Regions from separate parts of the Neobacillus sp. plas4 genome, predicted to be linked through region 4. Evidence: a T-box and tRNA genes for the amino acid it is inferred to sense, from the RefSeq annotation. Region 4 holds a T-box; the other regions hold tRNA genes.

Region 1 (5,028 bases), 220 kb from region 4:
TTGACCAAGGGGCCTTAAATTTATGGCGGAGAAGGAGGGATTTGAACCCTCGCGCCGGTTACCCGACCTACACCCTTAGCAGGGGCGCCTCTTCAGCCTCTTGAGTACTTCCCCATAAAAAAATGGCTCCGCAGGTAGGACTCGAACCTACGACCGATCGGTTAACAGCCGATAGCTCTACCACTGAGCTACTGCGGAACAATAGAAGTTTATTTTTCTTTTAAAAGAATATGGTGGGCCTAAATGGACTCGAACCATCGACCTCACGCTTATCAGGCGTGCGCTCTAACCAGCTGAGCTATAGGCCCATAAATTGGAGCGGGTGATGAGAATCGAACTCACAACATCAGCTTGGAAGGCTGAGGTTTTACCACTAAACTACACCCGCATATCATAAATTATTATATGGGGCGACTGATGGGAATCGAACCCACGAATGCCTGAACCACAATCAGGTGCGTTAACCACTTCGCCACAATCGCCATTATTTTATTATCCACCAATTATAAATGGTGGCTCAGGACGGAATCGAACCGCCGACACAAGGATTTTCAGTCCTTTGCTCTACCGACTGAGCTACTGAGCCACTTAAATAATGCCATTTTTAAAAAAATGGCGGTCTGGACGGGACTCGAACCCGCGACCTCCTGCGTGACAGGCAGGCATTCTAACCAACTGAACTACCAGACCGTATTGCGGGGACAGGATTTGAACCTGCGACCTTCGGGTTATGAGCCCGACGAGCTACCAGACTGCTCCACCCCGCGACAATAGAAATTATTACACTTACTCATGCCCATAGTTTGTATGGACTGTATCAATCTCAGAAAGCTTATTCAAGCAGCAGTTCGATTGATACAACTCGCAGTTAATTCTGTGAAGTAACGCTCGTTGCTCCACCCCGCGACAATAAAAAGAATTTCATTTTGCTGAAGAATAATATGGCGGAGGAAGAGGGATTCGAACCCCCGCGCGGTTTAACCCGCCTGTCGGTTTTCAAGACCGATCCCTTCAGCCGGACTTGGGTATTCCTCCATATTATAAAGATTACTGGTGGACCTTGTAGGACTCGAACCTACGACCGGACGGTTATGAGCCGTCTGCTCTAACCAGCTGAGCTAAAGGTCCAGATAAAGTATTAAAAACTAATTTATTTGGTTATTTTGCTGCGCAAAAAAACTTTTGTGTTTTTACTTCATAAAAATACTTGGTAGCGGCGGAGGGGATCGAACCCCCGACCTTACGGGTATGAACCGTACGCTCTAGCCAGCTGAGCTACACCGCCAAATAGATAATTAAATTGTAAAACAACCTTGGTGGAGCCTAGCGGGATCGAACCGCTGACCTCCTGCGTGCAAAGCAGGCGCTCTCCCAGCTGAGCTAAGGCCCCATATCTTTTAATTGAAGATGGTCGGGAAGACAGGATTCGAACCTGCGACCCCTTGGTCCCAAACCAAGTGCTCTACCAAGCTGAGCTACTTCCCGATAAAATATGGCGCGCCCGAAAGGAGTCGAACCCATAACCTTCTGATCCGTAGTCAGACACTCTATCCAATTGAGCTACGGGCGCATATTATAAATCTATTTACACTTTTAAAAATGGTGCCGAGGACCGGAATCGAACCGGTACGGTAGTCACCTACCGCAGGATTTTAAGTCCTGTGCGTCTGCCAGTTCCGCCACCCCGGCAATATTGGAGCGGAAGACGGGATTCGAACCCGCGACCCCCACCTTGGCAAGGTGGTGTTCTACCACTGAACTACTTCCGCAATATTTGATAATGTTATTTCATTTAAAATATTAGTTATTTTACTCAAAATAACTTTGGTGCGGGTGAAGGGAGTCGAACCCCCACGCCTTGCGGCGCCAGATCCTAAGTCTGGTGCGTCTGCCAATTCCGCCACACCCGCATATTGAAAATTAATTACTGCAGCCAAAGGTTACTTTATTTGCTTTCGCAAAAGGAAAGTTTTTTTCACTAGCGTGAAAAACTATGGTGAGCCATGAAGGACTCGAACCTTCGACCCTCTGATTAAAAGTCAGATGCTCTACCAACTGAGCTAATGGCTCATTATTACTTAATATAAGTAATAATGAAAATGGTGCCGGCTAGAGGACTTGAACCCCCAACCTACTGATTACAAGTCAGTTGCTCTACCAATTGAGCTAAACCGGCAAAGAATAGTTATTTTTACTATCGTGAAAAATATGGTGGAGGATGACGGGATCGAACCGCCGACCCTCTGCTTGTAAGGCAGATGCTCTCCCAGCTGAGCTAATCCTCCATATAATACAGCCTGGCAACGTCCTACTCTCACAGGGACGCTTGTCCCAACTACCATCGGCGCTGAGAAGCTTAACTTCCGTGTTCGGTATGGGAACGGGTGTGACCTTCTCGCCATTATTACCAGACTGTTTTCTCAAAGACATACTTTATTATACTGTCTTTCAGAGATTTTTCAAGAGGTTTTTGAAAAAATTCATTCCCTCAAAACTAGATAATTTCAGAAGAAGTTAGTAAAAACGAGTTCATCTTTTAAAAATTGGTTAAGTCCTCGAACGATTAGTATCAGTCAGCTCCACACGTCACCGCGCTTCCACCTCTGACCTATCAACCTGATCATCTTTCAGGGTTCTTACTAGCTTGACGCTATGGGAAATCTCATCTTGAGGGGGGCTTCATGCTTAGATGCTTTCAGCACTTATCCCGTCCGCACATAGCTACCCAGCGATGCCTTTGGCAAGACAACTGGTACACCAGCGGTGCGTCCATCCCGGTCCTCTCGTACTAAGGACAGCTCCTCTCAAATTTCCTGCGCCCACGACGGATAGGGACCGAACTGTCTCACGACGTTCTGAACCCAGCTCGCGTACCGCTTTAATGGGCGAACAGCCCAACCCTTGGGACCGACTACAGCCCCAGGATGCGATGAGCCGACATCGAGGTGCCAAACCTCCCCGTCGATGTGGACTCTTGGGGGAGATAAGCCTGTTATCCCCGGGGTAGCTTTTATCCGTTGAGCGATGGCCCTTCCATGCGGAACCACCGGATCACTAAGCCCGACTTTCGTCCCTGCTCGACTTGTAGGTCTCGCAGTCAAGCTCCCTTGTGCCTTTACACTCTGCGAATGATTTCCAACCATTCTGAGGGAACCTTTGGGCGCCTCCGTTACTCTTTAGGAGGCGACCGCCCCAGTCAAACTGCCCACCTGACACTGTCTCCCACCCCGATCAGGGGTGAGGGTTAGAATTTCAATACAGCCAGGGTAGTATCCCACCGACGCCTCCACCGAAGCTGGCGCTCCGGCTTCTCAGGCTCCTACCTATCCTGTACAAGCTGTACCAAAATTCAATATCAGGCTACAGTAAAGCTCCACGGGGTCTTTCCGTCCTGTCGCGGGTAACCTGCATCTTCACAGGTAGTATAATTTCACCGAGTCTCTCGTTGAGACAGTGCCCAGATCGTTACGCCTTTCGTGCGGGTCGGAACTTACCCGACAAGGAATTTCGCTACCTTAGGACCGTTATAGTTACGGCCGCCGTTTACTGGGGCTTCGATTCAGAGCTTCGCTTAGAGCTAACCCCTCCTCTTAACCTTCCAGCACCGGGCAGGCGTCAGCCCCTATACTTCGCCTTGCGGCTTCGCAGAGACCTGTGTTTTTGCTAAACAGTCGCCTGGGCCTATTCACTGCGGCTCTTCGAGGCTATTCACCTCAAAAAGCACCCCTTCTCCCGAAGTTACGGGGTCATTTTGCCGAGTTCCTTAACGAGAGTTCTCTCGCTCACCTTAGGATTCTCTCCTCGCCTACCTGTGTCGGTTTGCGGTACGGGCACCTTTTATCTCGCTAGAGGCTTTTCTTGGCAGTGTGGAATCAGGAACTTCGGTACTATATTTCCCTCGGCATCACAGCTCAGCCTTACGGTGAACGGATTTTCCTATTCACCAGCCTACCTGCTTACACGCACATATCCAACAGTGCGCTTACCCTATCCTCCTGCGTCCCCCCATCACTCAAACGATAAAGAGGTGGTACAGGAATATCAACCTGTTGTCCATCGCCTACGCCTTTCGGCCTCGGCTTAGGTCCCGACTAACCCTGAGAGGACGAGCCTTCCTCAGGAAACCTTAGGCATACGGTGGATGGGATTCTCACCCATCTTTCGCTACTCATACCGGCATTCTCACTTCTAAGCGCTCCACCAGTCCTTACGGTCTAGCTTCAACGCCCTTAGAACGCTCTCCTACCACTGACATCGTAGATGTCAATCCACAGCTTCGGTGTTACGTTTAGCCCCGGTACATTTTCGGCGCAGAGTCACTCGACCAGTGAGCTATTACGCACTCTTTAAATGGTGGCTGCTTCTAAGCCAACATCCTGGTTGTCTAAGCAACTCCACATCCTTTTCCACTTAACGTAAACTTTGGGACCTTAGCTGGTGGTCTGGGCTGTTTCCCTTTTGACTACGGATCTTATCACTCGCAGTCTGACTCCCACGGATAAGTCTTTGGCATTCGGAGTTTGTCTGAATTCGGTAACCCGATGAGGGCCCCTAGTCCAAACAGTGCTCTACCTCCAAGACTCTTACAACGTGAGGCTAGCCCTAAAGCTATTTCGGAGAGAACCAGCTATCTCCAAGTTCGATTGGAATTTCTCCGCTACCCACACCTCATCCCCGCACTTTTCAACGTGCGTGGGTTCGGGCCTCCATCCAGTGTTACCTGGACTTCACCCTGGACATGGGTAGATCACCTGGTTTCGGGTCTACGACCACATACTTATTCGCCCTATTCAGACTCGCTTTCGCTGCGGCTCCGTCTCTTCAACTTAACCTTGCATGGGATCGTAACTCGCCGGTTCATTCTACAAAAGGCACGCCATCACCCGGGTTTTTTCGAAAGAAAAAACATAGGGCTCTGACTACTTGTAGGCACACGGTTTCAGGATCTATTTCACTCCCCTTCCGGGGTGCTTTTCACCTTTCCCTCACGGTACTGGTTCACTATCGGTCACTAGGGAGTATTTAGCC
Region 2 (5,028 bases), 1.2 Mb from region 4:
CTCACTTGTACGAATCAGCAGCTTGTTTACCTTATCTCTATGTTGATTCACATCGATGCTCAATATGAACTTTGGACTTTTACCGGCCAGTTCTTCAGTCTCAACAAGACTTTCATTTAATTCTTTATAGATTGACTTTGCAGCATCTGTAGTTAGTGCTTCATATAGGTACCATAGCATCTCATGAAGTTGCTGCATAATTGGATATACAACAAACATCTCTTGAGCAACATCCTGGTTTAAACGCCAATCCTTTCCATTATATGTGAGTTGAGATACCTTTTGACCAGCCCCAAAGCATTCATAAGCCGAACAGCCACGAAACCCTCTATTTCGAAGGTCATTATGTATGCCACATAGATAATTGGATTGTAAATTACGGCAAGGAGTCCCGCCGTCTTTATCAAAGGCGAAATCGGCTGATTTTGCATAAGGCAGTGCCACGCAGCACAAACCAAAGCAATTTTCACAGTCAGCACGTAAATTATTCAAAGTATTGTCGTCTATTACTAATGCGCAAGACATAATAAACACACTTCCTTCTATTAAAAAACTTACCTATTAATCCATTTGAAAAATCTCAACTAGATTTTATCTTAACACAGATACCTAAGTTAGAACTGCACGGGCATGATTTCCTCCTATTCGTACTATTATCGGTATAGATAAAGCTGATTCAGGTACGATTAAAATTATTATTAATTTTTACAAAAGCAATAAAACATAATTTTCTTACACTATTTATCGGTCTTTTTGTCCTTAGGGACAAACAAAAAAGAACAACCTTTTTAAGTGTTGTTCTTCATTGCTATTTTACGCACCTTAGAGGATTCGAACCTCTGACCGTACGCTTAGAAGGCGTATGCTCTATCCAGCTGAGCTAAAGGCGCATATTATGGCGGAGAAGGAGGGATTTGAACCCTCGCGCCGGTTACCCGACCTACACCCTTAGCAGGGGCGCCTCTTCAGCCTCTTGAGTACTTCCCCATAGACATAAAAAATGGCTCCGCAGGTAGGACTCGAACCTACGACCGATCGGTTAACAGCCGATTGCTCTACCACTGAGCTACTGCGGAACAATGGATATTCTAATAATTTTGCTTCGCAAAAAATTCTAGTGGGCCTAAATGGACTCGAACCATCGACCTCACGCTTATCAGGCGTGCGCTCTAACCAGCTGAGCTATAGGCCCATATGGAGCGGGTGATGAGAATCGAACTCACAACATCAGCTTGGAAGGCTGAGGTTTTACCACTAAACTACACCCGCATTACTAGAATTGGAGGCAACACCCGGATTTGAACCGGGGATAAAGGTTTTGCAGACCTCTGCCTTACCACTTGGCTATGCTGCCTTTATGCATGGCTGGCTGGGCTAGCTGGATTTGAACCAACGCATGTCGCAGTCAAAGTGCGATGCCTTACCGCTTGGCTATAGCCCAATAATAAAAATGAAATGGGGCGACTGATGGGAATCGAACCCACGAATGTCGGAACCACAATCACCATTATGGTTATTTTCACCTTTGTGAAAAAAAACCTGGTAAATTTGCTTCGCAAAAAACTTTGGTTATTTTGCTATGCAAAAAAAATTGGTGGAGGGGGACGGATTCGAACCGCCGAACCCTGAGGGAGCGGATTTACAGTCCGCCGCGTTTAGCCACTTCGCTACCCCTCCATATAAGAGACCTTACTAATCATAACATTTAAAGGTGGCTCAGGACGGAATCGAACCGCCGACACAAGGATTTTCAGTCCTTTGCTCTACCGACTGAGCTACTGAGCCACACATCTATACCAACGGTAGGTCAACTACCGGAATAAAAATGGCGGTCCGGACGGGACTCGAACCCGCGACCTCCTGCGTGACAGGCAGGCATTCTAACCAACTGAACTACCGGACCAAAGTTTTTTCAAGTGTTTTTCTTGAAAATAACTAACTTTAATTGCGGGGGCAGGATTTGAACCTACGACCTTCGGGTTATGAGCCCGACGAGCTACCAGACTGCTCCACCCCGCGACAGTAAAAATTATTACATTTAACTCATGCCCATAGCTTGTATGGACTATATCAATCTCAGGAAGCCAATTCAAGCAGCAGTTCAATTGATGCAACTCGCACATTATTATGATGGAGGAGGAAGAGGGATTCGAACCCCCGCGCGGTTTAACCCGCCTGTCGGTTTTCAAGACCGATCCCTTCAGCCAGACTTGGGTATTCCTCCAGATAAATGGACCCTGTAGGACTCGAACCTACGACCGGACGGTTATGAGCCGTCTGCTCTAACCAGCTGAGCTAAGGGTCCATAAACACTAACATTAATAACAACATTAGCATTAAATTCATTTATAGCGGCGGAGGGGATCGAACCCCCGACCTTACGGGTATGAACCGTACGCTCTAGCCAGCTGAGCTACACCGCCATTTTCAATAACTATAAATGGAGCCTAGCGGGATCGAACCGCTGACCTCCTGCGTGCAAAGCAGGCGCTCTCCCAGCTGAGCTAAGGCCCCATGTTAATGTAATCTTCGACTGGTCGGGAAGACAGGATTCGAACCTGCGACCCCTTGGTCCCAAACCAAGTGCTCTACCAAGCTGAGCTACTTCCCGTTATTTAATGGCGCGCCCGAAAGGAGTCGAACCCATAACCTTCTGATCCGTAGTCAGACGCTCTATCCAATTGAGCTACGGGCGCATAATATTGGAGCGGAAGACGGGATTTGAACCCGCGACCCCCACCTTGGCAAGGTGGTGTTCTACCACTGAACTACTTTTGCACAAATTTAAATGGTGCGGGTGAAGGGAGTCGAACCCCCACGCCTTGCGGCGCCAGATCCTAAGTCTGGTGCGTCTGCCAATTCCGCCACACCCGCATATTAAAAGTTATTTTGCTGGCGCAAATGGAAGTTTATTTTGCTCTCGCAAAAAAACTTGGTGAGCCATGAAGGACTCGAACCTTCGACCCTCTGATTAAAAGTCAGATGCTCTACCAACTGAGCTAATGGCTCGTACAAGGAAATTTATTTTTTCTACTGAGAAAAAAATCTGGTGCCGGCTAGAGGACTTGAACCCCCAACCTACTGATTACAAGTCAGTTGCTCTACCAATTGAGCTAAACCGGCACTATTGGGAAGTTTTTTTCACTTTCGTGAAAAAACTTTGGTGGAGGATGACGGGATCGAACCGCCGACCCTCTGCTTGTAAGGCAGATGCTCTCCCAGCTGAGCTAATCCTCCATATTATTGAAAAAGTTATTTTTCGCCGTTCCGAAAGGAAAGTTATTTTTGCTATCGTGAAAAAAACTCTTGTTATTTTCTAACGAAAATAACTTGGTGACCCCTACGGGATTCGAACCCGTGTTACCTCCGTGAAAGGGAGGTGTCTTAACCACTTGACCAAGGGGCCATCATGAAAATTCAGGAAAAAATTTAAAAAACCAAATGGGCTTTGCCTGGCAACGTCCTACTCTCACAGGGACAAAGTCCCAACTACCATCGGCGCTGAGAAGCTTAACTTCCGTGTTCGGTATGGGAACGGGTGTGACCTTCTCGCCATTGCTGCCAGACTATTTAATTGAGGTTCATTCCCTCAAAACTAGATAATGTCAGAAGAAGTTAGTAAAAACGAGTTCATCTTTTAAAAATTGGTTAAGTCCTCGAACGATTAGTATCAGTCAGCTCCACACGTCACCGCGCTTCCACCTCTGACCTATCAACCTGATCATCTTTCAGGGTTCTTACTAGCTTGACGCTATGGGAAATCTCATCTTGAGGGGGGCTTCATGCTTAGATGCTTTCAGCACTTATCCCGTCCGCACATAGCTACCCAGCGATGCCTTTGGCAAGACAACTGGTACACCAGCGGTGCGTCCATCCCGGTCCTCTCGTACTAAGGACAGCTCCTCTCAAATTTCCTGCGCCCACGACGGATAGGGACCGAACTGTCTCACGACGTTCTGAACCCAGCTCGCGTACCGCTTTAATGGGCGAACAGCCCAACCCTTGGGACCGACTACAGCCCCAGGATGCGATGAGCCGACATCGAGGTGCCAAACCTCCCCGTCGATGTGGACTCTTGGGGGAGATAAGCCTGTTATCCCCGGGGTAGCTTTTATCCGTTGAGCGATGGCCCTTCCATGCGGAACCACCGGATCACTAAGCCCGACTTTCGTCCCTGCTCGACTTGTAGGTCTCGCAGTCAAGCTCCCTTGTGCCTTTACACTCTGCGAATGATTTCCAACCATTCTGAGGGAACCTTTGGGCGCCTCCGTTACTCTTTAGGAGGCGACCGCCCCAGTCAAACTGCCCACCTGACACTGTCTCCCACCCCGATCAGGGGTGAGGGTTAGAATTTCAATACAGCCAGGGTAGTATCCCACCGACGCCTCCACCGAAGCTGGCGCTCCGGCTTCTCAGGCTCCTACCTATCCTGTACAAGCTGTACCAAAATTCAATATCAGGCTACAGTAAAGCTCCACGGGGTCTTTCCGTCCTGTCGCGGGTAACCTGCATCTTCACAGGTAGTATAATTTCACCGAGTCTCTCGTTGAGACAGTGCCCAGATCGTTACGCCTTTCGTGCGGGTCGGAACTTACCCGACAAGGAATTTCGCTACCTTAGGACCGTTATAGTTACGGCCGCCGTTTACTGGGGCTTCGATTCAGAGCTTCGCTTAGAGCTAACCCCTCCTCTTAACCTTCCAGCACCGGGCAGGCGTCAGCCCCTATACTTCGCCTTGCGGCTTCGCAGAGACCTGTGTTTTTGCTAAACAGTCGCCTGGGCCTATTCACTGCGGCTCTTCGAGGCTATTCACCTCAAAAAGCACCCCTTCTCCCGAAGTTACGGGGTCATTTTGCCGAGTTCCTTAACGAGAGTTCTCTCGCTCACCTTAGGATTCTCTCCTCGCCTACCTGTGTCGGTTTGCGGTACGGGCACCTTTTATCTCGCTAGAGGCTTTTCTTGGCAGTGTGGAATCAGGAACTTCGGTACTATATTTCCCTCGGCATCACAGCTCAGCCTTACGGTGAA
Region 3 (5,028 bases), 2.8 Mb from region 4:
AAAGCCCCCATTGTGAACATCTGTAGCAGCAGCTTCGACAGCAATTGCCTGCGAATAAAAACCCGTGTATGGAGCAATTAAGGAGAAAAGTAGCATAAAACTGAATGTAAGCATTTTTGCTTTTTTGTAACTTCGATTTTGCAAACAACAAACCTCCCCTTTTTTAATATTCCGACTTCTTAAATCAATATTTCCCATTTTCATCCCCTTCCTTTTACATATATTGATTCTACTTAAAAATTCTATTTAGACATATAGTTTTTACTGACGAGAATTGGACTTTAAATAGGCTTTTAACCATGAAGTCTTCATGATGACTGGAAAAGATAGAATTACTAAAATACAGTCACGGAGATCCTATATATAAATTAACAAAGTAAAAAAAAAACGTTTCTTACTTAGTGTAAGAAACGTTTTTTTTCGCCTGATAAGCGATTGATGATACCGGTGGTCGGGGTCGAACCGACACTCCTTGCGGAACACGATTTTGAGTCGTGCGCGTCTGCCAATTCCGCCACACCGGCAAAATAAAGTTTTAAATACGTAATGCCGAGAACCGGAATCGAACCGGTACGGTAGTCACCTACCGCAGGATTTTAAGTCCTGTGCGTCTGCCAGTTCCGCCACCCCGGCAAAATATAAATGATATTAAATAAAATAAAGGCGCCAACCGGATTCGAACCGGTGGTAAAGGTTTTGCAGACCTCTGCCTTACCACTTGGCTATGGCGCCGTATTATGGAGCGGAAGACGGGATTCGAACCCGCGACCCCCACCTTGGCAAGGTGGTGTTCTACCACTGAACTACTTCCGCAAATTGGCTGGGCTAGCTGGATTTGAACCAACGCATGTCGCAGTCAAAGTGCGATGCCTTACCGCTTGGCTATAGCCCAATGAAAAATGATTTAATGGGGCGACTGATGGGAATCGAACCCACGAATGCCTGAACCACAATCAGGTGCGTTAACCACTTCGCCACAATCGCCACAATAAAATTTTTTGGCAGGGGTAGTAGGAATTGAACCCACACCAAAGGTTTTGGAGACCTTCGTTCTACCTTTAAACTATACCCCTATATATAGAATGTTATTTTCACTATCGTGAAAAAACATTGGTGGAGGGGGACGGATTCGAACCGCCGAACCCGGAGGGAGCGGATTTACAGTCCGCCGCGTTTAGCCACTTCGCTACCCCTCCACATAATATGAATCTTTCACCTAATGGTGCCGGCTAGAGGACTTGAACCCCCAACCTACTGATTACAAGTCAGTTGCTCTACCAATTGAGCTAAACCGGCAAGCATATAATCAATAGAATTAAAATGGTGGCTCAGGACGGAATCGAACCGCCGACACAAGGATTTTCAGTCCTTTGCTCTACCGACTGAGCTACTGAGCCACACTATTAGGCCTCTTTATTAAAAACCAGTAGGTTTAAAATATAGATGGCGGTCTGGACGGGACTCGAACCCGCGACCTCCTGCGTGACAGGCAGGCATTCTAACCAACTGAACTACCAGACCGTATTGCGGGGACAGGATTTGAACCTGCGACCTTCGGGTTATGAGCCCGACGAGCTACCGGACTGCTCCACCCCGCGACAATAAAAATACTATGGAAAGTTATTTTCGCTATCGCGAAAAAACTTTGGTGGAGGATGACGGGATCGAACCGCCGACCCTCTGCTTGTAAGGCAGATGCTCTCCCAGCTGAGCTAATCCTCCATATTACAGGAAAGTTATTTTTCACTATCGTGAAAAAAACTCTGGTGACCCCTACGGGATTCGAACCCGTGTTACCTCCGTGAAAGGGAGGTGTCTTAACCACTTGACCAAGGGGCCATACAATATAGATAGTGTTTTTATGGCGGAGAGCAAGGGATTTGAACCCTTGAGACAGGGTTACCCGCCTACACGATTTCCAATCGTGCTCCTTCGGCCACTCGGACAGCTCTCCATAAAAGAATGGCTCCGCAGGTAGGACTCGAACCTACGACCGATCGGTTAACAGCCGATAGCTCTACCACTGAGCTACTGCGGAATAATAAAATTGTTACAGCCTGGCAACGTCCTACTCTCACAGGGACGCTTGTCCCAACTACCATCGGCGCTGAGAAGCTTAACTTCCGTGTTCGGTATGGGAACGGGTGTGACCTTCTCGCCATTATTACCAGACTGTTTTCTCAAAGACATACTTTATTATACTGTCTTTCAGAGATTTTTCAAGAGGTTTTTGAAAAAATTCATTCCCTCAAAACTAGATAATTTCAGAAGAAGTTAGTAAAAACGAGTTCATCTTTTAAAAATTGGTTAAGTCCTCGAACGATTAGTATCAGTCAGCTCCACACGTCACCGCGCTTCCACCTCTGACCTATCAACCTGATCATCTTTCAGGGTTCTTACTAGCTTGACGCTATGGGAAATCTCATCTTGAGGGGGGCTTCATGCTTAGATGCTTTCAGCACTTATCCCGTCCGCACATAGCTACCCAGCGATGCCTTTGGCAAGACAACTGGTACACCAGCGGTGCGTCCATCCCGGTCCTCTCGTACTAAGGACAGCTCCTCTCAAATTTCCTGCGCCCACGACGGATAGGGACCGAACTGTCTCACGACGTTCTGAACCCAGCTCGCGTACCGCTTTAATGGGCGAACAGCCCAACCCTTGGGACCGACTACAGCCCCAGGATGCGATGAGCCGACATCGAGGTGCCAAACCTCCCCGTCGATGTGGACTCTTGGGGGAGATAAGCCTGTTATCCCCGGGGTAGCTTTTATCCGTTGAGCGATGGCCCTTCCATGCGGAACCACCGGATCACTAAGCCCGACTTTCGTCCCTGCTCGACTTGTAGGTCTCGCAGTCAAGCTCCCTTGTGCCTTTACACTCTGCGAATGATTTCCAACCATTCTGAGGGAACCTTTGGGCGCCTCCGTTACTCTTTAGGAGGCGACCGCCCCAGTCAAACTGCCCACCTGACACTGTCTCCCACCCCGATCAGGGGTGAGGGTTAGAATTTCAATACAGCCAGGGTAGTATCCCACCGACGCCTCCACCGAAGCTGGCGCTCCGGCTTCTCAGGCTCCTACCTATCCTGTACAAGCTGTACCAAAATTCAATATCAGGCTACAGTAAAGCTCCACGGGGTCTTTCCGTCCTGTCGCGGGTAACCTGCATCTTCACAGGTAGTATAATTTCACCGAGTCTCTCGTTGAGACAGTGCCCAGATCGTTACGCCTTTCGTGCGGGTCGGAACTTACCCGACAAGGAATTTCGCTACCTTAGGACCGTTATAGTTACGGCCGCCGTTTACTGGGGCTTCGATTCAGAGCTTCGCTTAGAGCTAACCCCTCCTCTTAACCTTCCAGCACCGGGCAGGCGTCAGCCCCTATACTTCGCCTTGCGGCTTCGCAGAGACCTGTGTTTTTGCTAAACAGTCGCCTGGGCCTATTCACTGCGGCTCTTCGAGGCTATTCACCTCAAAAAGCACCCCTTCTCCCGAAGTTACGGGGTCATTTTGCCGAGTTCCTTAACGAGAGTTCTCTCGCTCACCTTAGGATTCTCTCCTCGCCTACCTGTGTCGGTTTGCGGTACGGGCACCTTTTATCTCGCTAGAGGCTTTTCTTGGCAGTGTGGAATCAGGAACTTCGGTACTATATTTCCCTCGGCATCACAGCTCAGCCTTACGGTGAACGGATTTTCCTATTCACCAGCCTACCTGCTTACACGCACATATCCAACAGTGCGCTTACCCTATCCTCCTGCGTCCCCCCATCACTCAAACGATAAAGAGGTGGTACAGGAATATCAACCTGTTGTCCATCGCCTACGCCTTTCGGCCTCGGCTTAGGTCCCGACTAACCCTGAGAGGACGAGCCTTCCTCAGGAAACCTTAGGCATACGGTGGATGGGATTCTCACCCATCTTTCGCTACTCATACCGGCATTCTCACTTCTAAGCGCTCCACCAGTCCTTACGGTCTAGCTTCAACGCCCTTAGAACGCTCTCCTACCACTGACATCGTAGATGTCAATCCACAGCTTCGGTGTTACGTTTAGCCCCGGTACATTTTCGGCGCAGAGTCACTCGACCAGTGAGCTATTACGCACTCTTTAAATGGTGGCTGCTTCTAAGCCAACATCCTGGTTGTCTAAGCAACTCCACATCCTTTTCCACTTAACGTAAACTTTGGGACCTTAGCTGGTGGTCTGGGCTGTTTCCCTTTTGACTACGGATCTTATCACTCGCAGTCTGACTCCCACGGATAAGTCTTTGGCATTCGGAGTTTGTCTGAATTCGGTAACCCGATGAGGGCCCCTAGTCCAAACAGTGCTCTACCTCCAAGACTCTTACAACGTGAGGCTAGCCCTAAAGCTATTTCGGAGAGAACCAGCTATCTCCAAGTTCGATTGGAATTTCTCCGCTACCCACACCTCATCCCCGCACTTTTCAACGTGCGTGGGTTCGGGCCTCCATCCAGTGTTACCTGGACTTCACCCTGGACATGGGTAGATCACCTGGTTTCGGGTCTACGACCACATACTTATTCGCCCTATTCAGACTCGCTTTCGCTGCGGCTCCGTCTCTTCAACTTAACCTTGCATGGGATCGTAACTCGCCGGTTCATTCTACAAAAGGCACGCCATCACCCGGGTTTTTTCGAAAGAAAAAACATAGGGCTCTGACTACTTGTAGGCACACGGTTTCAGGATCTATTTCACTCCCCTTCCGGGGTGCTTTTCACCTTTCCCTCACGGTACTGGTTCACTATCGGTCACTAGGGAGTATTTAGCCTTGGGAGATGGTCCTCCCAGCTTCCGACCGGATTTCTCGTGTCCGGCCGTACTCAGGATCCACTCAGGAGGGAACGAAGTTTCAACTACAGGGTTTTTACCTTCTATGACGGGCCTTTCCAGACCGCTTCATCTACCCCGTTCCTTTGTAACTCCATGTTGAGTGTCCTACAACCCCAAGAGGCAAGCCTCTTGGTTTGGGCTATGTCCCGTTTCGCTCGCCGCTACTCAGGGAATCGCG
Region 4 (5,028 bases):
CCATTAACAGAAATCCGCTCATTGAATTGTTCAATATATGGTGATGTAAATGTTCCAACGGAGTAGCCTGCCGCTTCAAGAATACAGCGCAGGTAGGTCACCGTTGAACCTTTACCATTTGTACCGCCGATATGAACGGTTTTCATTTTCCGTTCAGGATGACCCAGCTTGTCCATCATCCATTCCATTCGTGATAGTCCAGGCTTGATCCCAAGTCTTAATCTTCCATGAATCCATTCAAGGGCTTCGCTATATTTCGTAAACATCTATGACACCCCATTTTATTTTTTGAAGGCTGTTATCGTATTGAAAAAGCAACAAAGTTGAGAAAAGAGCCTTTCTAAAAGAAGACGAATCCTATTTTGGACTCGTCTTCACTTCTTATTATAAACCTTTTAGCTCATTAATGCGCGCCTCAACAAGTGCTCGTTTCTCACGATAGTCTTTTTCTTTTGCACGCTCCTCGGCAACAACGCTTTCCGGAGCTTTTTTCATAAAGCCTTCGTTGTTTAGTTTCTTTTCAACTCGCTCTACTTCTTTTGTTAACTTGTCGTATTCTTTTTGTAATCGAGCAATTTCTTCGTCAATGTTAATCAAACCTTCGAGTGGAAGATAGATTTCCAACCCGGTAATCACTGCTGTCATAGCCTTCTCAGGTGTTTCGAGATTTGTACCCATTTGTAATTCTTCTGGATTACAGAATTTTTCAATATAGCTGCGGTTCTTTTCGATCGCTTTTAATACCGAATCATCCTTTGCCTTAATAAGCATTTTAATCTTTTTGCTCATTGGCGTGTTAACTTCTGCACGGATATTTCGTACAGATCGAATCATTTCCATTAACATCTTCATTTCTTGCGCCGCTTGTTCATCAGAATAAGCTGGAATTACCTCAGGCCACTTGGCAGTTGTAATGGACTCGCCATTATGCGGAAGGTTCTGCCAGATTTCCTCGGTAATGAATGGCATAAACGGATGTAACAATCTCATCGTCTGATCGAGAACATAAGCAAGGATAGAACGTGTTGTTTTCTTTGCAGCTTCATCCTCCCCATATAAAGGAAGCTTTGCCATCTCAATATACCAATCACAGAAGTCATCCCAGATAAAGTTGTAAAGAGCACGACCCGCTTCTCCGAATTCGTAACGCTCTGAAAGCTTCGTAACACTTTCAATCGTTTCGTTTAATTGAGTGAGGATCCATTTATCTGCAACTGATTTTTCACCACTAAAATCAATCTCTTCATAGGTCATGCCATCCATGTTCATCAAGGCAAAACGAGAAGCATTCCAAATCTTATTGGCGAAATTCCATGTAGATTCAACTTTTTCGAAGCTAAAACGTAAATCCTGGCCTGGAGAGCTTCCAGTTGAAAGGAAGTAACGTAGGGAATCTGCACCGTATTTTGCGATAACATCCATTGGGTCCACACCGTTACCAAGGGATTTACTCATTTTCCGACCTTGTTCATCCCGTACTAAGCCGTGGATAAGAACGTCTTTAAATGGCCGGTCACCAGTAAATTCAAGGCTTTGGAAAATCATTCTAGAAACCCAGAAGAAGATGATATCATAGCCGGTTACAAGTACATCTGTTGGGAAGAAGCGCTTGAAGTCTTCTGCCTCTACATTTGGCCAGCCCATTGTGGAAAATGGCCATAGCGCTGAACTAAACCACGTATCCAATACGTCTTTATCCTGTTCCCAATTTTCGCCGTCTGCAGGTGCTTCGTGACCAACGTAAACTTCGCCTGTTTCCTTATGATACCAAGCAGGAATTCGGTGTCCCCACCAAAGCTGTCTTGAAATACACCAGTCGCGGATATTTTCCATCCAGTGCAGGTATGTTTTTTCGAAACGCTCTGGAACAAAATTAACTTTGTTCTCTCTATTTTGAAGAGCGATTGCTTCGTCGGCAAGTGGCTGCATTTTAACGAACCATTGTGTGGATAGGTAAGGCTCAACTACTGCCCCGCTGCGCTCGGAATGTCCAACGGAGTGCAAATGCTCTTCAATTTTGAAAAGAACGCCTTGTTCTTGAAGGTCTTTCACAATTTGCTTTCGGCATTCAAAACGGTCCAACCCTTTGTATTTTCCGGCTCTGTCATTCATTGTGCCGTCTTCGTTCATAACAAGAACACGCTCAAGATTATGGCGGTTACCAATTTCAAAATCGTTCGGGTCATGTGCTGGAGTAATTTTAACGGCACCAGAACCAAATTCCATATCCACATAATCATCGCCAACAATTTTAATTTCACGGCCAACGATCGGCAGGATAACAGTTTTTCCAATTAAGTGCTTGTAGCGCTCATCTTCTGGATGAACCGCAACCGCTGTATCACCAAGCATGGTTTCCGGACGGGTAGTCGCTACTTCGATATGTCCAGAACCGTCAGCTAACGGATATTTCATATGATAAAAGGCACCTTGTACATCCTTGTAGATAACTTCGATATCAGATAGAGCCGTCTTCGTGGATGGATCCCAGTTTATAATGTATTCGCCGCGGTAGATAAGACCTTTTTTATATAGAGCAACGAATACTTCCCGAACCGCTGCAGATAAACCTTCATCTAGCGTGAAACGCTCACGGCTGTAGTCTAATCCTAGGCCTAATTTCGCCCATTGCTGGCGGATATGGGAGGCATACTCTTCCTTCCACTTCCAGGTTTCTTCAACAAACTTTTCTCTTCCTAAATCATAACGGCTTTTGCCTTCACTGCGGAGCTTTTCTTCAACCTTCGCCTGTGTAGCAATACCAGCGTGGTCCATTCCAGGGAGCCAGAGAACATCATACCCCTGCATCCGCTTCATACGTGTAACAATATCTTGTAATGTTGTATCCCAAGCATGCCCTAAATGAAGCTTTCCGGTAACGTTTGGCGGTGGAATTACGATGGTATAAGGCTGTTTGCCCTCATCATTCTGAGCTTCAAAAAACTTTCCTTTTAACCACCATTCATAACGTCCCTGCTCGATTGCCTGTGGGTCATACTTCGTCGGCATGGTAATTTCTTTTGTTTCCATTTCATTTTCCTCCTTTTTCCAATCAAGGCTCTTTTCTTAAACCTTGTATCTTTTTGTAGCAAAAATTAATAGTGTCTGTATTTTCGCAGATTACAGAAAAAATTTATTAAGAAAAGAGCTTGCAAACTAAATTCGAAGGCGTAAAATAACTGTTTCCACGTTAAAATCGGCATTTAGATTTTAACAACATCGTTACAAAAACACCTTCATCAACAACAAAAAACCCCACTCGTCATAAAAGGACGAATGGAGTTTGCTTCGCGGTACCACCTTTTTTCCAACCCTAAAAAAATTGAGTTGGCGCTTAAATGGATAACGGATTTGATCCGTCTTTAACTAATAAGATTCGTACGTGGAATCCGTTCACTAAAGAAGCTCAAGGGCGACCTTCCGAGTGTCTGCTTAGGAAACCTTTCAGCTAATGGCTTCCCTCTCTTGAAGCAGGGGCACATCGTACTCTTCCCTGTCTATGCTTTTGCTTTTTAATTGATATAGTTATACTACCCAAAAAGTTATCTTGGCGTCAATAATGATAGCCAATTTTTTTATATTATATACCATTTTGAAAAAAACGTTAAGGAATTAGGGGAATTCATTAGACAGGAAGAATATACATAAAAGAAATGCCATTTTGGAGAGGAAGGTATGTATGAAGCGGAGGAAATTTATCACCAAGTATGCCTACACTCCTTGGTATCGAACCATTAGGGGAGTATTCGCGCAGCTGGTACTGCCGTTTACAATTTTTCAATTAATCCGAACCCTGTTTATTCCAACCGTTTTTGATGTTTTATTATTATGCGTTTTTATTGCGATTGCCGTATCGATCTACTTTGAAATAGTTTAAGAGCCCAAAAGCAAAAGTTATTGCTGCTGGGCTCCTTCTTTTGCCTTCTTTTGTTGTTCGTCGATCTCTGTCATCCTCATCACTACATACTCTGAATTCTTTAAATTCCAGTATTTGCGCTGCAGCATCCGTACATATTTCAGTTCATTTTTGGGCTTTTCTTTTTTATAATACCGTTCGACTACCTGGATGATGGGAATCGGGTAGGCCAAATAACTATGGAAAAGAAGTTTCTCATCGGCTTTAAAAGGAAAATATTTAAAATAATGGTACACCCAGTCAACTGATTCATCATTCCGTGTTGGCCGCGTGTTAAAGGACCGTGAAAGATATGGCAATAAATCATGAATCGGTGAGCCGAAACGGGCATTTTCAAAGTTAATAAAGTAACCATACCCTTTGTCGTCATAAAGAAAATGCTCGGTTGATAATTTTCCATGGGTAATCACCATTCGTGCTTTTTCTTCTTCCTTTGTTTTTTCATACCATTCCTCAAATTTGGTTTTTGAAAAACGAAGTGCCTGGGTTATTTCGTTATAGTACAAGCAATACACGAGTTCAAACGGTGACATATACGTCTTTTTTTCACATTCATCAATAAAACCATCAAGAAACTCCTGTTTTTTATCAAGTAATTCAATGGTTTTCTCATAATGCTCTGTCCGCTCCTCTTTATTCACTGTGATTTCTTTAGCAGAGAGCGTGTGGAGCCTTGCTAATTCCCGAAATAGCTGTTGATGTTTATGCTCGCGTTCTCCCTTTACTTCATTGGGCATCCAAGGCATTAAGTAATAGAGAGCCTTATCATGCAGGACTGCATATCTTCCGTCAATGGTTGGATAGATCGGTACAATCCGATTATATCCCTTTTGATAAAGCAGATGAACATGTCGGATAAAATCGGTTCCGGTTGTTGGGACAATTTTCTTTAATGCAAACGTACCCTTATCAGAATAGATTTTTTTTATATTGCCATGTTCTTCAACATAATACGGTTTTACTTGATAGTTGTTTAATATGGGTAGTAGTGGATCCACCAGATTTGATTCACTCATCGGCTTTCAACTGCCTTTCATTAGAAAAGCGTAAGTGCCCTGGTCAGCGGCGTATGGCCTGGAGCGCTCCAACTGAGATAAAGGAAACACGAAGAG

What was found. A T-box is a leader RNA that pairs with one kind of tRNA and senses whether it is charged. The one in region 4 lies ahead of AC2TFD_RS23265 (valine--tRNA ligase), so its partner is inferred to be a tRNA-Val.
Region 1: it has a tRNA-Val gene. The T-box ahead of AC2TFD_RS23265 (valine--tRNA ligase) is inferred to sense a tRNA for this amino acid. The anticodon was not compared.
Region 2: it has a tRNA-Val gene. The T-box ahead of AC2TFD_RS23265 (valine--tRNA ligase) is inferred to sense a tRNA for this amino acid. The anticodon was not compared.
Region 3: it has a tRNA-Val gene. The T-box ahead of AC2TFD_RS23265 (valine--tRNA ligase) is inferred to sense a tRNA for this amino acid. The anticodon was not compared.

The regions. Positions count from the first base shown of each region.
Region 1 covers NZ_CM170152.1:4,820,394-4,825,421, forward strand. Annotated here, with positions in the region: tRNA gene AC2TFD_RS24295 (tRNA-Glu) at 1-14, opposite strand, end outside; tRNA gene AC2TFD_RS24300 (tRNA-Ser) at 24-114, opposite strand; tRNA gene AC2TFD_RS24305 (tRNA-Asn) at 124-198, opposite strand; tRNA gene AC2TFD_RS24310 (tRNA-Ile) at 232-308, opposite strand; tRNA gene AC2TFD_RS24315 (tRNA-Gly) at 315-388, opposite strand; tRNA gene AC2TFD_RS24320 (tRNA-His) at 407-482, opposite strand; tRNA gene AC2TFD_RS24325 (tRNA-Phe) at 511-586, opposite strand; tRNA gene AC2TFD_RS24330 (tRNA-Asp) at 614-690, opposite strand; tRNA gene AC2TFD_RS24335 (tRNA-Met) at 694-767, opposite strand; tRNA gene AC2TFD_RS24340 (tRNA-Ser) at 943-1,035, opposite strand; tRNA gene AC2TFD_RS24345 (tRNA-Ile) at 1,052-1,128, opposite strand; tRNA gene AC2TFD_RS24350 (tRNA-Met) at 1,209-1,285, opposite strand; tRNA gene AC2TFD_RS24355 (tRNA-Ala) at 1,315-1,390, opposite strand; tRNA gene AC2TFD_RS24360 (tRNA-Pro) at 1,409-1,485, opposite strand; tRNA gene AC2TFD_RS24365 (tRNA-Arg) at 1,494-1,570, opposite strand; tRNA gene AC2TFD_RS24370 (tRNA-Leu) at 1,601-1,689, opposite strand; tRNA gene AC2TFD_RS24375 (tRNA-Gly) at 1,695-1,769, opposite strand; tRNA gene AC2TFD_RS24380 (tRNA-Leu) at 1,826-1,910, opposite strand; tRNA gene AC2TFD_RS24385 (tRNA-Lys) at 1,995-2,070, opposite strand; tRNA gene AC2TFD_RS24390 (tRNA-Thr) at 2,101-2,176, opposite strand; tRNA gene AC2TFD_RS24395 (tRNA-Val) at 2,210-2,285, opposite strand; rRNA gene rrf (5S ribosomal RNA) at 2,296-2,412, opposite strand; rRNA gene AC2TFD_RS24405 (23S ribosomal RNA) at 2,544-5,028, opposite strand, start outside.
Region 2 covers NZ_CM170152.1:3,424,638-3,429,665, forward strand. Annotated here, with positions in the region: gene AC2TFD_RS16995 (pentapeptide repeat-containing protein) at 1-525, opposite strand, end outside; tRNA gene AC2TFD_RS17000 (tRNA-Arg) at 817-890, opposite strand; tRNA gene AC2TFD_RS17005 (tRNA-Ser) at 897-987, opposite strand; tRNA gene AC2TFD_RS17010 (tRNA-Asn) at 1,002-1,076, opposite strand; tRNA gene AC2TFD_RS17015 (tRNA-Ile) at 1,119-1,192, opposite strand; tRNA gene AC2TFD_RS17020 (tRNA-Gly) at 1,196-1,269, opposite strand; tRNA gene AC2TFD_RS17025 (tRNA-Cys) at 1,281-1,354, opposite strand; tRNA gene AC2TFD_RS17030 (tRNA-Gln) at 1,367-1,441, opposite strand; tRNA gene AC2TFD_RS17035 (tRNA-Tyr) at 1,593-1,677, opposite strand; tRNA gene AC2TFD_RS17040 (tRNA-Phe) at 1,713-1,785, opposite strand; tRNA gene AC2TFD_RS17045 (tRNA-Asp) at 1,827-1,903, opposite strand; tRNA gene AC2TFD_RS17050 (tRNA-Met) at 1,946-2,019, opposite strand; tRNA gene AC2TFD_RS17055 (tRNA-Ser) at 2,132-2,224, opposite strand; tRNA gene AC2TFD_RS17060 (tRNA-Ile) at 2,232-2,305, opposite strand; tRNA gene AC2TFD_RS17065 (tRNA-Met) at 2,350-2,423, opposite strand; tRNA gene AC2TFD_RS17070 (tRNA-Ala) at 2,442-2,514, opposite strand; tRNA gene AC2TFD_RS17075 (tRNA-Pro) at 2,535-2,611, opposite strand; tRNA gene AC2TFD_RS17080 (tRNA-Arg) at 2,620-2,696, opposite strand; tRNA gene AC2TFD_RS17085 (tRNA-Gly) at 2,704-2,778, opposite strand; tRNA gene AC2TFD_RS17090 (tRNA-Leu) at 2,790-2,874, opposite strand; tRNA gene AC2TFD_RS17095 (tRNA-Lys) at 2,934-3,009, opposite strand; tRNA gene AC2TFD_RS17100 (tRNA-Thr) at 3,048-3,123, opposite strand; tRNA gene AC2TFD_RS17105 (tRNA-Val) at 3,162-3,237, opposite strand; tRNA gene AC2TFD_RS17110 (tRNA-Glu) at 3,332-3,406, opposite strand; rRNA gene rrf (5S ribosomal RNA) at 3,451-3,566, opposite strand; rRNA gene AC2TFD_RS17120 (23S ribosomal RNA) at 3,645-5,028, opposite strand, start outside.
Region 3 covers NZ_CM170152.1:1,323,091-1,328,118, reverse strand. Annotated here, with positions in the region: gene AC2TFD_RS06710 (carbohydrate binding domain-containing protein) at 1-144, opposite strand, end outside; tRNA gene AC2TFD_RS06705 (tRNA-Leu) at 443-524, opposite strand; tRNA gene AC2TFD_RS06700 (tRNA-Leu) at 548-633, opposite strand; tRNA gene AC2TFD_RS06695 (tRNA-Cys) at 662-732, opposite strand; tRNA gene AC2TFD_RS06690 (tRNA-Gly) at 739-813, opposite strand; tRNA gene AC2TFD_RS06685 (tRNA-Gln) at 818-892, opposite strand; tRNA gene AC2TFD_RS06680 (tRNA-His) at 909-984, opposite strand; tRNA gene AC2TFD_RS06675 (tRNA-Trp) at 1,000-1,073, opposite strand; tRNA gene AC2TFD_RS06670 (tRNA-Tyr) at 1,112-1,196, opposite strand; tRNA gene AC2TFD_RS06665 (tRNA-Thr) at 1,221-1,296, opposite strand; tRNA gene AC2TFD_RS06660 (tRNA-Phe) at 1,322-1,397, opposite strand; tRNA gene AC2TFD_RS06655 (tRNA-Asp) at 1,445-1,521, opposite strand; tRNA gene AC2TFD_RS06650 (tRNA-Met) at 1,525-1,598, opposite strand; tRNA gene AC2TFD_RS06645 (tRNA-Val) at 1,647-1,722, opposite strand; tRNA gene AC2TFD_RS06640 (tRNA-Glu) at 1,765-1,839, opposite strand; tRNA gene AC2TFD_RS06635 (tRNA-Ser) at 1,863-1,954, opposite strand; tRNA gene AC2TFD_RS06630 (tRNA-Asn) at 1,964-2,038, opposite strand; rRNA gene rrf (5S ribosomal RNA) at 2,056-2,172, opposite strand; rRNA gene AC2TFD_RS06620 (23S ribosomal RNA) at 2,304-5,028, opposite strand, start outside.
Region 4 covers NZ_CM170152.1:4,602,007-4,607,034, forward strand. Annotated here, with positions in the region: gene AC2TFD_RS23260 (bifunctional folylpolyglutamate synthase/dihydrofolate synthase) at 1-266, opposite strand, end outside; gene AC2TFD_RS23265 (valine--tRNA ligase) at 385-3,030, opposite strand; T-box leader at 3,266-3,509, opposite strand; gene AC2TFD_RS23270 (hypothetical protein) at 3,680-3,877, shown strand; gene ysxE (spore coat protein YsxE) at 3,895-4,932, opposite strand.